2 linked regions of the Bernardetia sp. MNP-M8 genome follow. The protein of the gene in region 2 binds, or shares a complex with, the protein of the main gene of each other region. Links are inferred from orthologs where the notes say so. Each region holds a gene or a part of one and is shown on either strand. Other genes may lie near its edges. The genes, in order: carB and carA.

Region 1 (10,093 bases), 1.1 Mb from region 2 along the record:
AGCATAAAAGTGTACTTGTTCTCCATATCTTTCAACAAGATAGTTAATATGAGCAATATTAAACTTCGAACAAGGACAAAAAGGACTAAAAAAGTGCAGAAAGATAGGTTTCTGTGTAGTCTCTTGTTTGTTATTTTTTTGAAATTCAGAAAATTGAAGTAAAACTTTTTGAGGAATTTGTTTGCCTACAAAAACATCTTGATAACCTTCAGGAATAGGAGTAGGGAGTAAATACTGCCATTCTTGCCACCAAAAAGAAGCAAAAACAGCACCTATAAGACCAAGACAGGTTGCCAATGCCAAACGTTGAAACCATTTGGTGTTTTTTATTTTTTGCATATTTCTTAACACTTAACAATGGGGAATAAATAGGAAGTAGATAACACTAATCCATGAGATACAATTATTTAATATAAGGGAATAAATACTTGTATATAAATCATTTAGCTACCTAATTGTTTGATAAGAAAACAGTTCAATTATGTAACCAAATTAACCATTTTTTAGAAAAAAACAAGTTTTTTAGATGTTTTATTCGATAAGATATTTTATTGCAAAACTTGTTAATATATATATTCTTGTTATTATCCTATTTTTATTCCTACTACTAATTTGTTATTCCTAGTCTTCTTGTAATTACCAAAAGTAACTATTTATTTTTCTTCTTTGAATTCTAACACTTCTATATAGTTTTTACTTTTTGTTTAGAATGACGAGGTAATTGATGCTTCTGTTGAATAGGGAAAATTTTAATTTATACAAAAAAACTACTTGCTTTTTTAAACTTTGACAGTCCTTTCAGAAGGCTGTCAATAGTTGAAAAAGATACATTTGTACGAAACTATTGTCAGAGTTATTTTGGATTACCAAAAAACTACTGACAAAGATTTTATGAATATGCCCTAAATTGGATATGAAGTTCTGTTTTTTTTAGAAAAAACAAAAATAAAGACTCTACTTTTTAAAATTATCTATGTTAGAAACAGTAATTGAATTATTTATATTTTGAAAATCATCCCAATCATCTGTTATCAACTCTGTATTTAGGTATTTTGCAGTAGCTAAAATAATAGCATCAGGTAATTTGATTTTCTTATTTTTATTCTTGCGATAGATAATTACTTGTTCTGCTATTTCTCTATTTACCTCCACAATTTCTAATCCTTCAAAAAAAGAATCTATCAACTGTTTTTCCTCTTGACTTTCAAATTCATAGCCATAAATCTCCATATAAGTAATTATGGAAACATAAAACTCATCATAGTTTTCTAATAATTTTTAAAAATCAATAGTTTGCTTAGATGCAAATATGATAACATTTGTGTCTAGTACTACTTTATTCCCACTCATTACGTAATTTTTTTTGCCAAGTAACTGGATTGTCTATTTTTGAAAACATATTAATATCAGTCATTTTCTGAAAGGCTAAACGTAATTTTTCTTTCTTATTTATTGAATTTTCGTTTTCTACAGACTTTTTTATAAGCACAATTACCTGTACTTGCTCTTGGTCATAATCTTTATATTCTGACGGCAAACGAATAATTCCCTTTTCTATTTTTCCTTTGAATTCTAATGCTTCCATATAGTTTTTACTTTTTGTTTAGAATAACGAGAGAAGAGAATTTTGAGTTGTGGTTATCCAATCATTAATCATTTTCTAGCAAAGGATTTTGTTCAATTTTCCATATTCTTCTTTAAGTGATTCTAACCCGTTTATCATTTGATTTTCTTTTAGACTATTCAATACGATTTTTGGATTAAATTTCTCTTCATTAATTTCAAGATGTATATCAAGGTAGTCTTTCTGCTCCCAAATAAGATTGACATTAAATTCAATTTGCTCTTCTAATATAGGTTTGGTTATGAAATAGACCAAATTATCATCAATAGTAATATCTAAATTATCAATTCCATTGTACTCCTTCAAGACAGCAATAGGAAATCTAAAATAATAACTTTGTTTGTTGGGAATGTAATAATGAATCAAAGTAATAGGATTTAAGTAGCTAATCAAAATTAATTATATCTATTTTCTATTTTAAATTGGTCTGTACTGAAGGTCTAACCAGTTTAAAATCAGCGTTTAAAGCTCTTAAAAGACTTATTTTCTCTAAGTCAGACCTAAAGGTACAGAATTAAACAAAATACAAGATATATTTTAGGTGTAAATAATTAAGCTCAGTTATTTATTGTAGAAAAATGTTTACAAGACTAGCAGTTTTAACTATACAAAAAAGTTAATCCTATTTTTGACAAGGAGTTAAAAATTTATCTCAATTAAAATGAATTAAAAGAGTGGGATTTTCTAAAATCCAAATATACTACCTTTAGTTTTTATAATCTTAATATGACGTTATAATTAGCAATATTTTTTAAAATTATAAAGTGTTGATAATCAAATTGTTATGGATATAAATAAAAAAAATCTTAATTACCTTGCAATACTATGTATCTTTTTCTATATTTACATCGTAATACTAGGTACTAACTAAAACGATGTATTTTGAATGAATTTTTAGACAAATGGAAATCACAAGTCAAAAAGGGAACACTTTCCTTTATTGTCTTAAATGCCATCAGTAAAAAAGAATTGTATGGCTACGAATTAATCGAAATTATAAAGCAATCTACTGCCATTGAAATAGCAGAAGGGACTTTATATCCTTTGATGAATCGATTAAGTAAAGAAGGCTTAACCACTTCAAAATGGGTGGAACAAGAATCGGGCATTCCTCGCAAGTATTATCTAATTACCCTAGAAGGTAAAGTTACTTTAAAGGAAATGCGTAACTATTGGAACGAGCTACAAGAATCAATCACTAAAATAACTAGCCATGAAATTTAAGAAAATAGAATTTGAAGACAAAAATGCTCAACGAATCTATGACAACTACATTAAAAGTTTGCAAAATACATTAAAGCCTATTCTTGAATCAGACCAGCAAGATGTATTGATGGAGTTTAATAGTCATATTTATGAACATATTCAAAATAATGATTCTGACTCTGAATTAAGCAAATTATTAAATGCCCTAGATAAATTGGGTTCGCCAGAAGAGGTTTTGAAGCCTTTGATAGCAGACAAATTAATGGAAAAAGCGACAAGATCCTTTAATCCATTGCATATACTAAAAGCATTAGTATTCAATTTTACTAACGGTATAAGTTACATTATTTTCTTTTTGCTCTATTTGTCATTAGGCACTTTTGTATTTCTAATTTTTGCAAAACTGTTTAGCAACAATGTAGGATTGTATTTTAAAGATGATAAGTTTCAAGTTGTAGGATTTGTCAAGGAGACAGCAGATTATCAAGAAGTTTTGGGGTATTGGTTTATACCAATAATGATACTTTTGACAGTCATCTTCTACTTTATAATAACCCTTTTATTAAAATTTAAAAAATCAGTAACCACAAAAAAATCATAACCATGAAAACCTTAATCACATTGGTGCTTTTACTAGTAAGCACAAGTTTATTTGCACAAAACAACATTATTACCTCTGATAAACAGAAACAAATTGTAGAGTATATCAACCATTTTGAAACCAACAAACAATTGATGGGAAATGTATCTATTTTTGAAGATGGAAAAGAGATTATCAACAAAACATTTGGAGATAAAAATAATACAGATACGACAAAATATACAATTGGGTCAATAACAAAGATGTTTACGGCTGTACTTTTTGCTCAACTGTCTGAAAAGAAGAAAATTGACTTAAATGAAAAATTGAGCAATTATTTTCCTCAAATTCCAAATGCAAAAGAGATAAGCATCAAGCAAATGCTTAACCATACAAGTGGGCTACAGGATTATGTAGTAAAACAAGATACTTTATACACTTGGCTTTTCGAACCTGTAAAACATGAAGATATAATGACCGAGATTATTCGTCAAGGTTCTGCTTTTGCTGCTGGCGATACAGTTAGTTATTCGAATGGAGCATATTATCTTTTAGCACGAATTTTAGAACAGAAATACCAAAAAAAGTATAAAGAAATAATAGCTAAGAATATTATTAAGCCATTACATCTCAAAAATACAATTAGTATTGATGAAGAAAATAATTATCTAAATTCTGCGAGATCTTACCAAAAGAAAAATGGAGAATGGCAAGAAATAGCAGATTTTTATTTTCCAAATGTTTCTGGAGTGGGAGGTATTATCTCTAACACACATGATTTGAATGTATTTGTACAAGCATTATTTTCAGAAAAATTAATCAAATTATCTACACTAAAAAACATGCTACCTGTTGATAAGGATTGGTTTGGAATGGGAGTTATGAAAGTTCCTTTTTATGAACATATTGCTTATGGTCATGGAGGAGATACCTTTGGAACGCACTCAGTAATGTCTTACAATTCAAAAAATAAACTAGCTATAAGTTATATCATAAATGGTGAAAATTATCCAACAAATAATTTTGCAGTGGGTTTATTGAGTATTATCTATGACAAAAAATTTAACCTGCCTGAGTTTAAAGAATACATACCTGAAAAGAATCTTTTAGAATTATATCAAGGAACATATGGTGCAGAGGTTTTTCCTATAAAAATTAAAATCTATTTAGAGGAAAATGAATTAAAGGCAAAAGGAGAAGGTCAACCTTCTTTTACTTTGACTGCCATCGAAAAAAACATTTTTGAATTCGCTCAAGCAGGACTACAAATAGAATTTAAACCTTATGAAAATAAACTTATTTTAAAACAAGGAGGACAAGTTTTTGAACTGAAAAAATAATAAAGTATAGTTTTGGCTTATAATTTCAAAATCCTTTAAAAACAAATTAATGTCTTTAAAGGATTTTAAATTGCCAAAAAATACAAGAATTACCTACTCAAATACAAATTACGTTCATTATAAATCTCTTTAAAGAAAGGGTCTTTTAAGTGATGAATAAAATAAATGGCTTCTCCAGTAGATTTCATTTCAGGTCCTAATTCTTTGTTTACATTAGGGAATTTATCAAAGGAGAAAACAGGAATTTTGATAGCATAACCGTTTTGTTGTGGCTCAAAATTAAAATCTTTTACCTTTTTGTGGTCTAGCATTACCCAAGTGGCATATTTGATATACGGTTCTTGGTAGGCTTTACAGATAAAAGGAACTGTTCGGGATGCTCTTGGATTGGCTTCAATGATATAAACAATTCCATCTTTAATAGCGAATTGAATATTAATGACACCTTTTGTTTTGAGAGCCAACGCAATTTTTTTGGTGTGGTCATGAATCTGTTTCATGATATTCTCATCCAAATCAAAAGGAGGCAAAACGGCATACGAATCGCCAGAGTGAATCCCAGCAGGCTCAATATGTTCCATTACACCAACAATATAAACATCTTCGGTATCACAAATTGCATCGGCTTCGGCTTCGATTGCACCATCTAAAAATTCATCTATCAAAATGGTTTGTTGTCCCAAGTCTTTAAAAATATTGATGATGTGTTCTTCTAATTCTTGCTCATTAATAACGATTTTCATACGTTGTCCACCCAAAACATAAGACGGACGAACAAGCAAAGGAAATTCCATTTCAGCAGCTTTTTCGATGGCTTCTTCTGCCGTTTTGATAGCGTGGTATTTTGGATAAGGAATATCATTTTCTTTCAATAAATCAGAAAAACGCCCTCTATCTTCTGCCAAATCTAAGGCTTCATAACTCGTTCCCAAAATTGGAATTCCATAACGCTCTAATTTTTCAGCAAGTTTTAGAGCCGTTTGCCCTCCTAATTGGACGATAACACCTTCTGGTTTTTCATTCAGAATTATATCATAAATGTGTTCCCAAAAAACAGGTTCAAAATAGAGTTTATCAGCAATATCAAAATCTGTAGAAACGGTTTCAGGATTACAATTTATCATAATGGTTTCGTAACCTGCTTCTTTTGCAGCCAAAACACCATGAACACACGAATAATCAAACTCAATTCCTTGTCCGATACGATTAGGGCCTGAACCCAAAACGACAACTTTTTTCTTATCACTTCGGATGGATTCATTTTCGGTTTCGAAAGTAGAATAGTAATAAGGCGTTTGTGCTTCAAATTCGGCTGAACAAGTATCCACCATTTTCCAAACACGATTTATTCCTAAATCTGTTCTTTTTTTATGAATATCACTTTCTAAGCAGTTCATCAAATGTGCAATTTGACGGTCTGCCAATCCTTTTTTCTTTGCTTTTAGAAGTAAATCGTAAGGAAGTGTATCTAATTTATATTTTTGAATTTCGTTTTCTAATTCTACAATTTGTTCGATTTGGTGTAAGAACCATTTATCAATCCTTGTCAAATCAAAAATACGTTTCATTGGTATTCCTAATTTGAAAGCATCATAAATTCTGAATAATCTATCCCAAGAAGGCACTTTTAGTTTTTGATGAATTTCTTCTTGATTTGTAACTTCTTTTCCGTCTGCACCTAATCCATTTCTGCGAATTTCTAAAGACTGACAGGCTTTTTGTAGTGCCTCTTGGAAATTGCGACCAATTCCCATTGCTTCTCCTACCGATTTCATTTGGAAGCCCAAACGAGAATCCGAACCTTCAAATTTATCAAAATTCCAACGAGGAACTTTTACAATTACATAATCAATAGAAGGTTCAAAAAATGCAGAAGTTGTTCCTGTAATGGCATTATCTAGCTCATCAAGATTATAACCGATAGCTAATTTTGCAGCAATTTTAGCGATTGGATAACCTGTTGCCTTTGAAGCAAGGGCAGACGAACGAGAAACACGAGGGTTAATTTCGATAGCAATTATATCATCGTTGTCAGGATTGACAGCAAACTGAACATTACAACCACCTGCAAAATTTCCGATTCCGTTCATCATTTTTATAGCAAGGCTACGCATTTCTTGATAAACAGTGTCAGGCAATGTCATTGCTGGTGCAACTGTAATTGAATCTCCAGTATGAACACCCATTGGGTCAAAATTCTCAATCGAACAGATAATGATTACATTTCCTGCCGAATCTCTCAAAAGCTCTAACTCAAATTCTTTCCAACCTACTACACATTGTTCTATCAAAACTTCGTGAATAGGCGAAGTATGCAAACCTCTTGAAAGTGAGCTATCAAATTCTTCTTTGTCATAAACAACACTTCCTCCTGTTCCTCCAAGTGTAAAAGATGGACGAATTACCAAAGGAAAACCTATTTGTTGAGCAATTTTTTTTCCTTGTAAAAATGATTTTGCTGTTTGTCCGACAGCTACTCCAACTCCCATATTTTCCATACAGAGTTTGAATTTATCTCTGTCTTCTGTTGTATCGATGGCTTCAAAATCTACTCCAATTACTTTGACATTGTATTTTTCCCAAAGTCCAATATCGTTACATTTTATGGATAAATTTAATGCCGTCTGACCTCCCATGGTAGGTAAAACGGCATCAATTTCTTGTTCTCGTAAAATGGTTTCAATAGAATCTGGTGTGAGTGGCAACAGATAAACGTGGTCTGCATTGATAGGGTCGGTCATTATCGTTGCAGGATTGGAATTGATGAGCGAGACCTTTATTCCTTCTTCACGAAGCGAACGAGCAGCTTGCGAACCTGCATAATCAAACTCACAGGCTTGTCCAATGACAATAGGACCACTTCCAATAATGAGAATATGACGAATAGATTTGTTTCTAGGCATGAGAACAGTTTTTTGGTTTCCTTTTTATGATGGTTGTATCTATAAATTCTACAAAGGTAACAACTTTATGGTTTTTGAAAAATTTCTTTTTGAGGAAATTGTTGTAAGTACAAAGGAAATATATTTCTAATTACTCCCCAGTTCTCAGATTCACTTTATCGTATAAAAATCTTTATTAGGAGAAAGCTTTCTCTATTATTTGATTTGTTAGTGAAGTTTTTTGAAAAAAAATATTCATACTGACTATAGAACAAAAACGAAAATTGAATTTTTCAGTAGAATGAATTTACAAACTTTAATTCATGGAAAATACAACCTTTTTTATGTTTTATTAATTGATTTCAACCAATAAACAAAGCTTATAGTTAAATAACTCCTGTAAATTTTTTTTATACTAAAATGACCTATTCTTCAATTTAAAGTTGTAAGGTAAGATGTAGTCACTTTACGACTATACTTTGTTATATAATTCTTACAAATAAACTATCACATTTTTTAATGAAAAAATTAATTGTATTTTTAATCGTATGCTTCTCTTTCTCCTTTACTTTATCCACTGCTCAAGCTCAATATGAACAAGGTCAAATTGATGCAAATCTTGGAGTAGGTTTTTTATCTACTTTTTATGGTTCTGGGTTATCTCAAAGTATCCCACCTATTGGTCTTAGTGTAGACTATGGTGTTACAGATAATATTAGTGTAGGTGGTTATGCTGCTTATGCTTCTACTAAGTTTGATACTTTTGATGATTGGAGATATACTTACACTATTATAGGAGTTAGAGGTGCATATCATTTTGATTTAGGCCATGAAAAGATTGATACTTATGGTGGTGCTTTGTTAGGATATAATATTATTTCTTTTAGTGGAGATGATTATTTTCAAGGAACTGCGGCTAGTGCTGCTGCTTTCTCTGTATTTTTGGGTGGTAGATACAGATTTACAGAGAACTTAGGAGCTTTTGCAGAGTTGGGTTATGGCATATCTGTTCTTCAACTTGGTTTAAATGTAAAGTTCTAAACTTCTTTGAATCAAGTTTGAGCATAATTGCTCACATAAAAAACCATTCTAATAAATTATTAGAATGGTTTTTTATGTGAGCTTATTCTATGAATTACAAAAAAGGAAATATCCTAGAATCAAACACAGAAGTAATCATCAATCTCAGTAAATATAGTGTGTGATGGTAAAAGACTTTACAATTCAAATAATCCATTAATCATTACTCTGAGTATTTAAACAAAGATTATTTTTTGCTGAAAACAAAATTTTTCAAAATAAAATATACTTAAATACTAAAAATCAGAAATAATTCACTTATTACACAAAAACAAACATTAATTTTTTTATTAAAAAATGGCGTAAGTTAAGAATTAAAAATAAATATTTATTTTATTCTGTGGTTTGAAAACAATCAGATATTTGCTAAAATTTATTTTTTTTAGAAAAAAAAACAACTTTTTTGAACAAAAAATTATAAAACAACGTATAAACTTATAATAAATCAAAAAAAACACGTTTCTCAAGAGAATCCCAATTAAAAGCTATTTTTTTAAAATAAGTGTTTATTGGTATTTGTTTCTTTTGTTTTTTTACTTAATATTGCATTTTATTTGCGATTTATTCATCTTAAACTTTAATTATTACATTTCAATGAAAAAATTATTTGCTTCAGTACTCATGTGTGCTTTGTTTATTTTTAGTTTTTCTACTGCTCAAGCTCAATATGAGCAAGGACAACTTGATGTAAATCTTGGAGTGGGTCTTCTTCCTACCTTCTTAGGCGCAGGAACTACTGCAAAACTTCCACCTATAGGACTTAGTGTAGATTATGGTGTTAGTGATAATATCAGTATTGGTGGGTATGCTTCTTATGCTTCTGCAACAGTAGATAGTTTTGATGAATGGAACTATACTTATACTATTTTGGGTGCTAGAGGTGCTTATCACTTCAATGTGAGCAATGATCGTTTTGACCCTTATGGTGGTGCTTTATTAGGTTATAACATTGTTTCTGTAGATTATGGAGATAGCGCATTTACTAGTGGTGGTGCTGCTAGTGCTTTTACTTGGTCTGCATTCTTAGGTGCTCGTTACCGTTTTACTGATAACCTTGGTGTTTATGGAGAACTTGGATATGGTATATCTATTCTTCAACTTGGTGTAAACTTAAAGTTCTAAACTTCTTTTAATCAAGTTTGAGCATAATTGCTCACATATAAAAAAACCATTCTAATAATTTATTGGAATGGTTTTTATGTTACCTTATTCTATGAACTACACAAAAGGAAATATATTAGAATCAAATACAGAAGTAATTATCAATCCTGTAAATATAGTTGGAGTGATGGGAAAAGGACTTGCTTTAGCGTTCAAAAAACAGTTTCCTCATAATTACAAAATCTATAAAGAAGCCTGTAAAAACAAAACTATCAATATT
Region 2 (9,689 bases):
TTGTAAGAGCTAAATAGGTCTTACGAACATACTGATAAGGTCTTTTGAACATAAAATAAAAAAAACATACGATGGAAAAGAAATCATTTAGTAAAGCAACTTGACAAAGCACAAATAGTTAGTGAAATTTTATTTTAAAATAAAATAAGGCGAATTAGGATTGAGTTTATTCTGAATTCTTTTAAAAATAGAAGGTTTTCCAAACTGCTTTTGAAATGCTTTTTCAGTTTGTTTTTTTCCTTCATTTTCAATAAAAAATGGAATTTCATTTACTTCTACAAAATCTTTAACAGCAGTATTAAAAAACAAATCTTCTTCAGTACAGTGTGTTCCTGTTGCATCAAAACCTGTATTTTGAACTAATGATTTTTTAGGAAATAAGAACCAACCTTTTTCTAAAAACATTGTTGCCATAAAAAAAGTAGCCCAAGAATCTATTTTATTCTCTTTTTGAGCTTCCAAGATTTGATAATAATAATAACTACCAAAGTTATATTCTTTTGGTGTAATTGAGTTTTGATTGAATTTTTGAAAAATACTGTCAATATCAAAATCAACTTTGTCCCAAGTTTTTTTCCAAGTAGCCCAACCCCAAGAGCTATTTACAGGAAGAAAAAAGGTTTGTTGTTCTACCATTTTTTCATTATCTAAAGGAAAAGCAGAAGCAGAAATTCCCCAGACTTTATCTTCATTTTCATATTTTTCTAAGGCATCATTCATATATTTTAAAAAGCCTTTTTGGGGAACAATATCATCTTCCAAAACAATTATTTTTTCATATTTATTGATTTGTTTAGTAATTCCTTCTTTTACTGATTTGGCTAAACCTTTATTTGATTGAGCTTCATAAATTTCTATACTCAGAAAATCACTTTCTTTTTGTTCTTTGAAATCTCTCAAAACTTGCCTCGTTTGTTCAATTTCTTCTTTATCTTTTGAAGAAGCATTTGGTTTTGCTCCATCTGAATAAATAATAAGAGGAGTATCTTTTGAATTTTGACACACAGCCAAAGCCTCCAAAACTTGCCTAGTATGATTGGAACGCTTATAAACGAATAAAATGACAGGAGAAAGCATATAAGGAATGGTAAATGATTAATTGTGAATGATAAATGACTTTGAGTGCCTGAATATCAATCATTTATAATTTTAAAATTAGTGTATTAGGAATAGAAATCAATTAAAGTGCGAAGGAGGAAACCCATAACTTTAGTTATGGGAAATAAAAGGAAGTTTTTTTTTCACGACGACTTTTAGAACTAATAACAAAAAAATCCTTTACAAATCTAAATTTATAAAGGATTTTTGAGAAAATACTATTTATTTTACACAAACTAGGAAGTCTGTGATACAATTAGGATTAATAATAATTATTAAGCATTACTGGCATAACTAGCATCAATACATCTTCGTCTCCTACTTCATGTGGATACATTAAAGCTGCACGATTTGGCTCAGAAAACTCAAAATGAACAGTATCACAATTTAAGTTAGATAACATTTCCATCAAGAATTTGCCATTGAAACCAATTTCTAAAGAATCACCATCATAATCACAAGGTAAGTTTTCTTTTGCTTCATTAGAAAAATCAACATCTTCTGCTGAAATAAGCAAGTTGTTATTTTCTAATTTGAAACGAATCTGTTGAGATGTTTTGTTAGCATAGATAGAAATACGCTTCAAAGAACTCAAAAGCTGCTGACGGTCAATATTTAAATTTTTGTCGTTACTTGTCGGAATTACGTTTTCATAATCAGGGAAACGCTCATCAATCAAACGACTTACCATTTTGATATTGCCAAAATTGAAAAATACATTTGTATCATTAAATTCCAACTGAATTTCTTGAGGAGAAGAAGGTAAGGCATTTTTGAGTTGCTCAAATGCTTTTCCAGGGATAATAATTGAAGAATTACTATTTCCTTCTGTTCCTTCATAACGATAACGCACCAAACGGTGTGAATCTGTGGCTACAAAATTTGTTTTTCCATCTGATAAATTAACAAAAATACCATTCATAGCAGGTTTCATTTCATCTGAACTAACAGCGAAAAGGGCATACGAAATAGCACTTGAAATAACATCAGACGAAAACATTAAGTTGGTCGTATTTTTTGGTTCAGCAGGACGAGGAAAATCGCCAGCATCTTCTCCAGCTAAAGTATATCGCCCATTATCTGACAAAATTTCGATGCCATGAGATTCTGTATCAATCGTAAAAGTGATTGGTTGTTCAGGCAAGTTGCGAAGTGTATCTAAGAGCATACGAGCAGGAACAGCTACATTTGCTTTTTCATCTGTTTCAACAGCCGTTTCTAAAGTCATTGCATTTTGTAAATCGGAAGCCGTTACACGCAAAAGACCATCACTAATCTCAAATAAAAAGTTTTCTAAAATTGGAATAACAGGATTGCTAGGAACAAGTCCTTTCAGCGAATTGAGTTGTTTGAGCAGCGCAGCCGACGAAACAATAAACTTCATATCGTATCAGTATTTAATGGTAACCTAAATGGTAAATTATTTTTTTGTAGGACTACAAAGATAAAAATTTGTAATGCCATACCATAACCTTTAATGAAATTTCTTTTACTTTTTTTGGAAAAAATCTATACAAGTCAGAATTCTGTATCAGAAAAGTAAAATATCATAGAGTTGATTTTTCTTTAGCTACTTTTTTTATTTATAAGTGCTATTTTTGTAATTTTGTAATTGAAAATAGTATCCTTCCTTAGTTATGAGTACCAGTATACGTATTATTACATTTTTTTTGGCTTTGCATATCTTAAACTTTAGTTTGGACATGCCTTCCTATAACTCATCAACTTACCTTACCCAAAATCAGAATACTAATTGGGAGAGTGAACAAGATGAGATAGAAAGTATTCTAGAACTTGTAATAGAAACAGTCTTAGAGCAAAATGACTTTTTTCCTGATACTGAAGAAGCTGATTCACAAACTGAGTCTTTTTCAAAAAAAGTAGATTGGATTACTCATTCTTTTCTACTCAAATTTTCTTTTTTTGAGAACCTATACACTTCTTCTAATTTTGTATTGTATAAGTTGCAAATCAGAGAAATAAGTCAAGATATTTTACCACCTCCTCCAAAAGCTTAGTTTAATTTTTTCTTAGAATATCTTTTTTCATTTAAAATAAATGAAATCTCTTTTCTATTTTTATTATTAAACTAAATTAAAAAATCATGACACTCTTTTTAAGATTTTCATTTGTGTATCTATGCCTTTTTATTTCATTTTCAACTCAAAGTCAGACACAAGCTCAAGATAGCTTATCTCAAATTATAGATAGTCTTTATATTGAAGAAGTCGAAAACGACAAAACACCTGACAAAGTTTTGCATGCCGAACCTTTATATATTGACCTAATAAGAGATTTGGGAGCTAGAAAAGGCGAGAAAGAATGGAATATAGGCTTAGGACTGACAGACAAACTTGACTATGATGAATATGAATTGCTTGTAGAGTATGAATTTGCACCTATTAATCGTTTAGGTTTTGAAATTGAAATACCATTGACTTTTTCTTTTAGAAATAATCCTCAAACAGATGATATTCGTCCTCCTTCGCACCGTGTAGAAAGCCTAAAAACAGCTGTTCAATGGTCGTTTTTTGTTTCTGAAAAACTCAAAACATCTATGGCATTAGGTTATCTCAATGAAATTGAATTTACTGATTTGAATGCAATAACGAGTAATAATATTCTTCAAGGTAATGTTTCAAATCCTTTTTTTGTGATAGCCAAACGTTGGGGGAATAATTTTCATACCTTACTTTATACAGGAAGTAAATTTACGCATCATTTTGAAGGAGGAAATATTGATTTTTCTTATCAAAATAATTTTAGTTTTCATTACATGATTCCAAGCACTAGAAATTTTATAGGATTAGAAACCAATCAAGTTTTTAAAAACCAGAATTCATACATTACACTGCGTCCTCAAATGCGTATCAGTTTGGCTGATAATCTGATTGTCGGAATTGTGGCTGGTATTCCAATTGAAAAACAAAATGAAAGGTTAAGTTCTTTTATTCGATTGATATATGAACCTTCTCATAAACATTAAAAATTAGGCTAAGCTATAAATCAAAAATGCTTGTCAGAGAATTATATTCTGACAAGCATTTTATTTTGCTATTGTTTAGCTTAAAAAAGCAGTTTTATGTTCGTTGTAGTTTCCATTTCCAAATAATTCCTTCGGCTTCATCTTCTAATTCCTCAATTTTCTGAAAGTTACACTTTGATAAGACTTTTGTCGAAGGGTTTTCTTGCCCTAATGTATGCGCTTGAATAGAATTTACGTGTTCAAAACTAAAAGCATTATCGATAAGAGTGTTTGCTAATTCTGTTGCAAGTCCTTTATTTCTGTATTCTGATTTAATTTCATATCCAATTTCAACAATTCCCTCTTCAGTAGGTTGCCCACTATATCCACAATTTCCAATAAGTTTATTATCAGATTTATGAATTACAAAATAGTTCCACCAACCCAATTCCTCTTTTGAAGATTTGATTTTATCTAAAGCATATTGTAGGGGAGCTAAACCAAACTCTGTCCAATTTTCAGGAACGATGACACCCAATTGTTGTGATAATTTTTTGTCTCCTTCAATAGCAGATTCTAATAGATTTTGATTAGAAGCAATAAGAAGTAACCTTTTAGTTTCTAGGTTTTTGTTCATTTTAAGTTCCTAATTACATTTTGCACATAATTGAATAAGGGAAAAGGCAAGCCTTTTCCCTACAAATACAATATAATTTAAGCCATCACTTTTTCCTTCTGCATCATCTCAACAAATTGGTCAAAAAGATAACGAGAATCGTGAGGTCCAGGAGAAGACTCTGGGTGATATTGAACTGAAAAGGCTTTTTTGTTTTTAAAACGAATTCCTGCCACACTTTTATCATTCAAGTTTTTGTGTGTCTCTACAATTTCGTTTTGTTGGTTTAATAATTCTCTGTCCACACCAAAACCGTGATTTTGAGAAGTGATTTCACAATTTCCTAATTCTAAATTCTTAACTGGGTGATTGAGTCCTCTATGTCCGTTAAACATTTTGTAAGTAGAAAGCCCACCAGCAAGAGCTAAAATTTGATGCCCTAAACAAATTCCAAAAATTGGTTTGTCAAGTTCTAAAAGTTCTTTTGTTGTCTTGACAGCATAATCCATTGCAGCAGGATCACCAGGACCATTAGAAAGGAAAAAGCCTGTTGGATTAAACTCTAAAAGTTCTTTTACAGAAGTTTTAGCAGGAAATACTTTACAAAAAACGCCTCTTTGCGCTAAACTTCTCAATATATTTGTTTTGATTCCAAAATCTAAAACAGCAACTCGTATTTCTGAATTTTCATTGCCGACTGTATACGTTTCTTTTGTCGTAACTTTAGAAGAAAGTTCTAATCCATTCATATCAGGCACTTCTGAAAGTCTTTTTTGAAGTTCTTCTTGTGTCAAATCTTCTGAAGAAATAATGGCATTCATTGCCCCTTTATCACGAATATGACGTACCAAAGCACGAGTATCAACTTCTGCAATTCCTGTAATATTAGCTTTTTCTAAGTAATTTTGAAGTGAACTATCAGCCGTAGAACGAGAATGAATGTCTGAAAAATTACGAACTACAAGACCATTTATTTTGACACTTGCAGATTCATTTTCTGCATCTATTGTTCCATAATTACCGATATGAGAACTTGTATTGATTACAATTTGTCCAAAATAAGAAGGGTCGGTATAAATTTCTTGATAGCCTGTCATTCCTGTATTAAAACAGATTTCGCCACCTGTTGTGCCTATTTTTCCAATAGCGATACCTTCATATTTTGTTCCGTCTGCAAGAAGTAAGATTGCTTTTTTGTGATTTTCCATAAAAATAACTTCGTTCTTTTGTGAGTTTGTACGATGATTAAGATTTCATGAGATTCAAATACGCAAAAGTACAAAAAAAATCCATTACCATTTTGAAAAATCAAAAAAGTGATGGATTTGGTGTGAAAATTCAATACAAAACACTCTAAAGAGTGTTCTACAGAATGATTATTTTAAAAATCTTCTCTCAAAAATTTAGAAACTGCTTTAACCGTTTTTTGAGGAGCTTCTTCCATCGGAACATGTCCTACACCCTCATAAATCAACATTCTGTTGTTGGGTAATAAGTCTCTAAAACGACGAGCATTTTCAGCAGGCAGCCAAGCATCATCTTTTCCCCAAATAATAAGTGTTGGTGTATAAAGATTTTTGAGTTGTTCGGTATTATCGTGTAAATCTTGATTGATGATATTAAAAAAGGCTTTCATGTTACAATCACGAGTAAAAAAGTCAAAATAACGGTCTATAGTTTCTTGACAAATTAAAGATTGATCACAATAAACTTCTTTTACAAATTTCTCAAAAATAGGTTTCTGAAGTGCATATTTGAATATTTTACCAAACATAGGAAGTTTGGCAAGTTTGAAAGGTGCTGGAATGCTTCCCTCATCTATAAATCCTGCTGATGAAATCAAAACTAATTTTTCTACTTGTTTTTGGTGTCTGAGGGCATATTCCCAAGCAATCCAACCTCCTAAAGAATTTCCACCTAGATAACATTTCTTAATATCTAATCTATCCATAAATACTTCTAAGTAGTTCATATAATTCTCTAAGCAATAATCTTCTTCAGAAATTGCTCCTGTAAGTCCAAAACCTGGTAAATCTAATGAGATAACTCTATATTTTTTGGAAAGTGTTTTTGTCCAGTCTTCAAAAGTATGAAGCGAAGAAAAAGCTCCATGAATCAAAATTAAAGGTTCGCCTGTTCCTTCTTCTCTATAATGAATTAGAGAACCATTGATGGAAACAAAACGAGAACGATTATCAGTATATTTTTTTAGTAATTGCTGTTCGCTGCTTTTTGGGTCTTCAAAAAGAGGTTTTAAAGAGGCAATTTTTTCAAAAGAAATAGGAATCATAATAAATTAAATAGTCAAAAAAATGAGGTTGAAAGTTTAAAAAATGTTCTACTGTGTGTTAGATGTAGAAGAGATAGAATGAGCTTGAATTTTAAAAAATTGATTGTCATCAAATTCAATATTCTATTGTTAATTTGTCATAGCTAATTTATAATACGCATTTTTGGCTAAAATTGTTTTGCATGCAGAGTATTTTGTTTAATTATTTTGATACCTAGTTGATTTTGAGAGGTTTATTTTTAAACAAAAAACCGTAATTCTACTGATAAAAATAGAATTACGGTTTAGTTTTTTATAAAAAGTCTTTCTTATTTAGCTAAAGCCATTAATAAATCTTGTTGTGTTATGATATGTACATTTTGGTTTGCATCACGAACCAAAAGTGCAGGATTGTCTTTATTGATAAGTGAAGAAAGTACATCCACAGTATTGTTCATGGAGACAAAAGTAAATGGACTATCCATAATTTCTTTGACAGGCATGTCTTTCAAAGCAGGATTATCAATAAGTTTGGCAAGTGTTTTTGAATCTACCAGACTTCCAACAATATTTTCTTTAGTTGCATCACTTACAGGAAGTTGAGAAATTCCCTCTTTGTTCATCATCTTAACAGCATCTCCTACTTTCATATCTTCATCGATAACGAAAAGCTCTGAATGACCATTTTTGCTTTGAATAATATCGGCAGCTGTTGCAAATTCTCTTTCCAAGAATCCGTGGTCTTTCATCCAATTATCATTGTAGATTTTACCCAAATAACGAGTTCCGTGGTCAGGCAAAATAATTACCATTACATCTTTTTCTTTTAGGTTTTCTCTAGCATATTCTAAAGCTCCAAAAACAGCAGAACCACACGACCAGCCTACAAAAAGACCTTCTTCACGAGCCAATCTTCTTGTCATGATAGCACTATCTTTATCAGTTACTTTCACAAAATGGTCTATCAAATCCATATTTACATTTTCTGGCAAAATGTCTTCTCCAATTCCTTCTGTAAGATAAGGATATACTTCTTTCTCATCAAAAATACCAGTTTCTTTTAGTTTTTTGAAGATAGAACCATACGAATCTACTCCAACTGTAACAATATTTGGATTTTGTTCTTTCAAATATCTTGATGTTCCACACATAGAACCACCTGTTCCTACGCCTGCTACATAATGCGTAATTTTTCCATCTGTATCATTCCAAATTTCAGGTGCAGTGCTTTCATAATGCGCTTGCTGATTTGATTTGTTATCGTACTGATTTGGATAAAATGAATTTTCTATTTCTTGATTTTTGCGTTTTGCAATCGAATAATACGAACGAGGATCTTCAGGAGAAACATTAGTAGGACAAACAATAACTTCTGCACCCAAAGCACGTAGGATATCAATTTTCTCTTGTGATTGCTTATCTGAAACCGTAAAAATACACTTATATCCTTTTGCAATGGCTGTAAGTGCAAGTCCCATTCCTGTATTTCCAGATGTTCCTTCAATGACAGTTCCACCTGGTTTAAGAAGTCCTGCTTTTTCAGCATCTTCAATCATTTTTAGTCCAATACGGTCTTTCATAGAATTACCTGGATTAAGGTATTCTACTTTTACCAAGATTGTTCCTTTGATTCCTTTGTTTACGCTGTTGAGCTTTACAAGTGGCGTATTGCCTACTGTGTCGATGATGTGATTGTAATAACGCATAGTTATTTTTTGTGTTTTTTGAGTATTTTTGCTGTGTTGTTTATACAGAGATTTAAATGTTACAAAGGTAGAAAAAAAACAGTAAATAGGAATTCGGAAACTAATTACTAGTGATATAAAATGAGAACGTCAACAAAGAAGAGAGTTGCCTTTATATTTCGTTTAAAATGTATCCAAAATAGAAAAACTAATAGCACTTAACATTTGCATATTCTTCATGAAAATAAATATTACCTGTAGTTGATGGTCTCCCACCACCATAATTTTTATGTAAAATAGTTTTTCTTATTGTAGAAGTAATAAAACGATGTTGATTATACGTATACTCATAATTTATTTCTTCCGAAAAAATTTCATTATAGCTATTTTCACGAATAGTAAAGGAGTAGATGATATTTCCATATTCGTCAGTCTCTTCTATTATCTTATCTTCTATTATATTTCCAGCTTTGTCATACCCTTGATACAAAGTAGTATTACCTTCAGTAGTAACAGTATAGGATTTAACGAAATCATAGTAAGACATTGCTACACTCCAATAATGTTTTATTTTTACTAAAAGACCATTTTCATATTCATATAAAATAAATCTAGGTGAAATAACATCTCCACTGGTTTGGATTCTTTGAGAAGTTTTTATTAACCCATTTTCATATGTATAAAGCCATTTATTTATCAAAAGATTGTCACGATAATAATCTTCTTGCATAAGCAAATCATCAAGATATGTATACACTCTTTCTGATAACATAGAATTATCTCTATAGTATGTTAATTTTTCTATACGAGAATTTCCATCGTAACTAATTTCTCGTCTTTCTTCTAGCTCAGGAACATCATTAATAAAAAGTCGTGGTCTTTTGATCTCATATGATATGAGTCTGTTTTGGTTATCATACTTATAATATTTTATCTCATGTGGTACTTCTCTCCAAGCACTCGTAGTAGATTCCTGAATCTTTCGTTTTCCTTTATACATTATATCTGTATATTTAATAAGCTCACCCTCTTCATTATAATAATTTATACGCTCAG

What was found.
Region 1: the proteins of carA (region 2) and carB are in contact, whole or in part, in a solved structure (PDB 1KEE), measured with the Escherichia coli proteins. The link is inferred for Bernardetia sp. MNP-M8 from one-to-one orthologs.

The regions. Positions count from the first base shown.
Region 1 is NZ_CP147012.1:1,890,477-1,900,569, forward strand. Bases 4,640-8,038 are described here. They hold carB (carbamoyl-phosphate synthase large subunit), read right to left. Parts: upstream 7,654-8,038; coding sequence 4,840-7,653; downstream 4,640-4,839. Other genes in these bases: V9L04_RS07860 (serine hydrolase domain-containing protein), read left to right, coding at 4,640-4,750. In the rest of the region: V9L04_RS07830 (redoxin domain-containing protein), read right to left, coding at 1-339; V9L04_RS07835 (PIN domain-containing protein), read right to left, coding at 955-1,230; V9L04_RS07840 (hypothetical protein), read right to left, coding at 1,337-1,585; V9L04_RS07845 (hypothetical protein), read right to left, coding at 1,661-1,990; V9L04_RS07850 (PadR family transcriptional regulator), read left to right, coding at 2,507-2,848; V9L04_RS07855 (hypothetical protein), read left to right, coding at 2,838-3,431; more of V9L04_RS07860, read left to right, coding at 3,434-4,639; V9L04_RS07870 (outer membrane beta-barrel protein), read left to right, coding at 8,152-8,673; V9L04_RS07875 (outer membrane beta-barrel protein), read left to right, coding at 9,307-9,834; V9L04_RS07880 (macro domain-containing protein), read left to right, coding at 9,926-10,093. UniProt on the Escherichia coli protein: Large subunit of the glutamine-dependent carbamoyl phosphate synthetase (CPSase).
Region 2 is NZ_CP147012.1:809,655-819,343, forward strand. Bases 3,833-6,827 are described here. They hold carA (glutamine-hydrolyzing carbamoyl-phosphate synthase small subunit), read right to left. Parts: upstream 5,888-6,827; coding sequence 4,778-5,887; downstream 3,833-4,777. Other genes in these bases: V9L04_RS03525 (HAEPLYID family protein), read left to right, coding at 3,833-4,084; V9L04_RS03530 (GNAT family N-acetyltransferase), read right to left, coding at 4,179-4,700; V9L04_RS03540 (alpha/beta hydrolase), read right to left, coding at 6,061-6,827. Outside these bases: V9L04_RS03505 (DUF2254 domain-containing protein), read right to left, coding at 1-52; V9L04_RS03510 (hypothetical protein), read right to left, coding at 130-1,077; dnaN (DNA polymerase III subunit beta), read right to left, coding at 1,361-2,482; V9L04_RS03520 (hypothetical protein), read left to right, coding at 2,736-3,116; more of V9L04_RS03525, read left to right, coding at 3,203-3,832; more of V9L04_RS03540, read right to left, coding at 6,828-6,969; V9L04_RS03545 (cystathionine beta-synthase), read right to left, coding at 7,278-8,654; V9L04_RS03550 (hypothetical protein), read right to left, coding at 8,842-9,689. UniProt on the Escherichia coli protein: Small subunit of the glutamine-dependent carbamoyl phosphate synthetase (CPSase).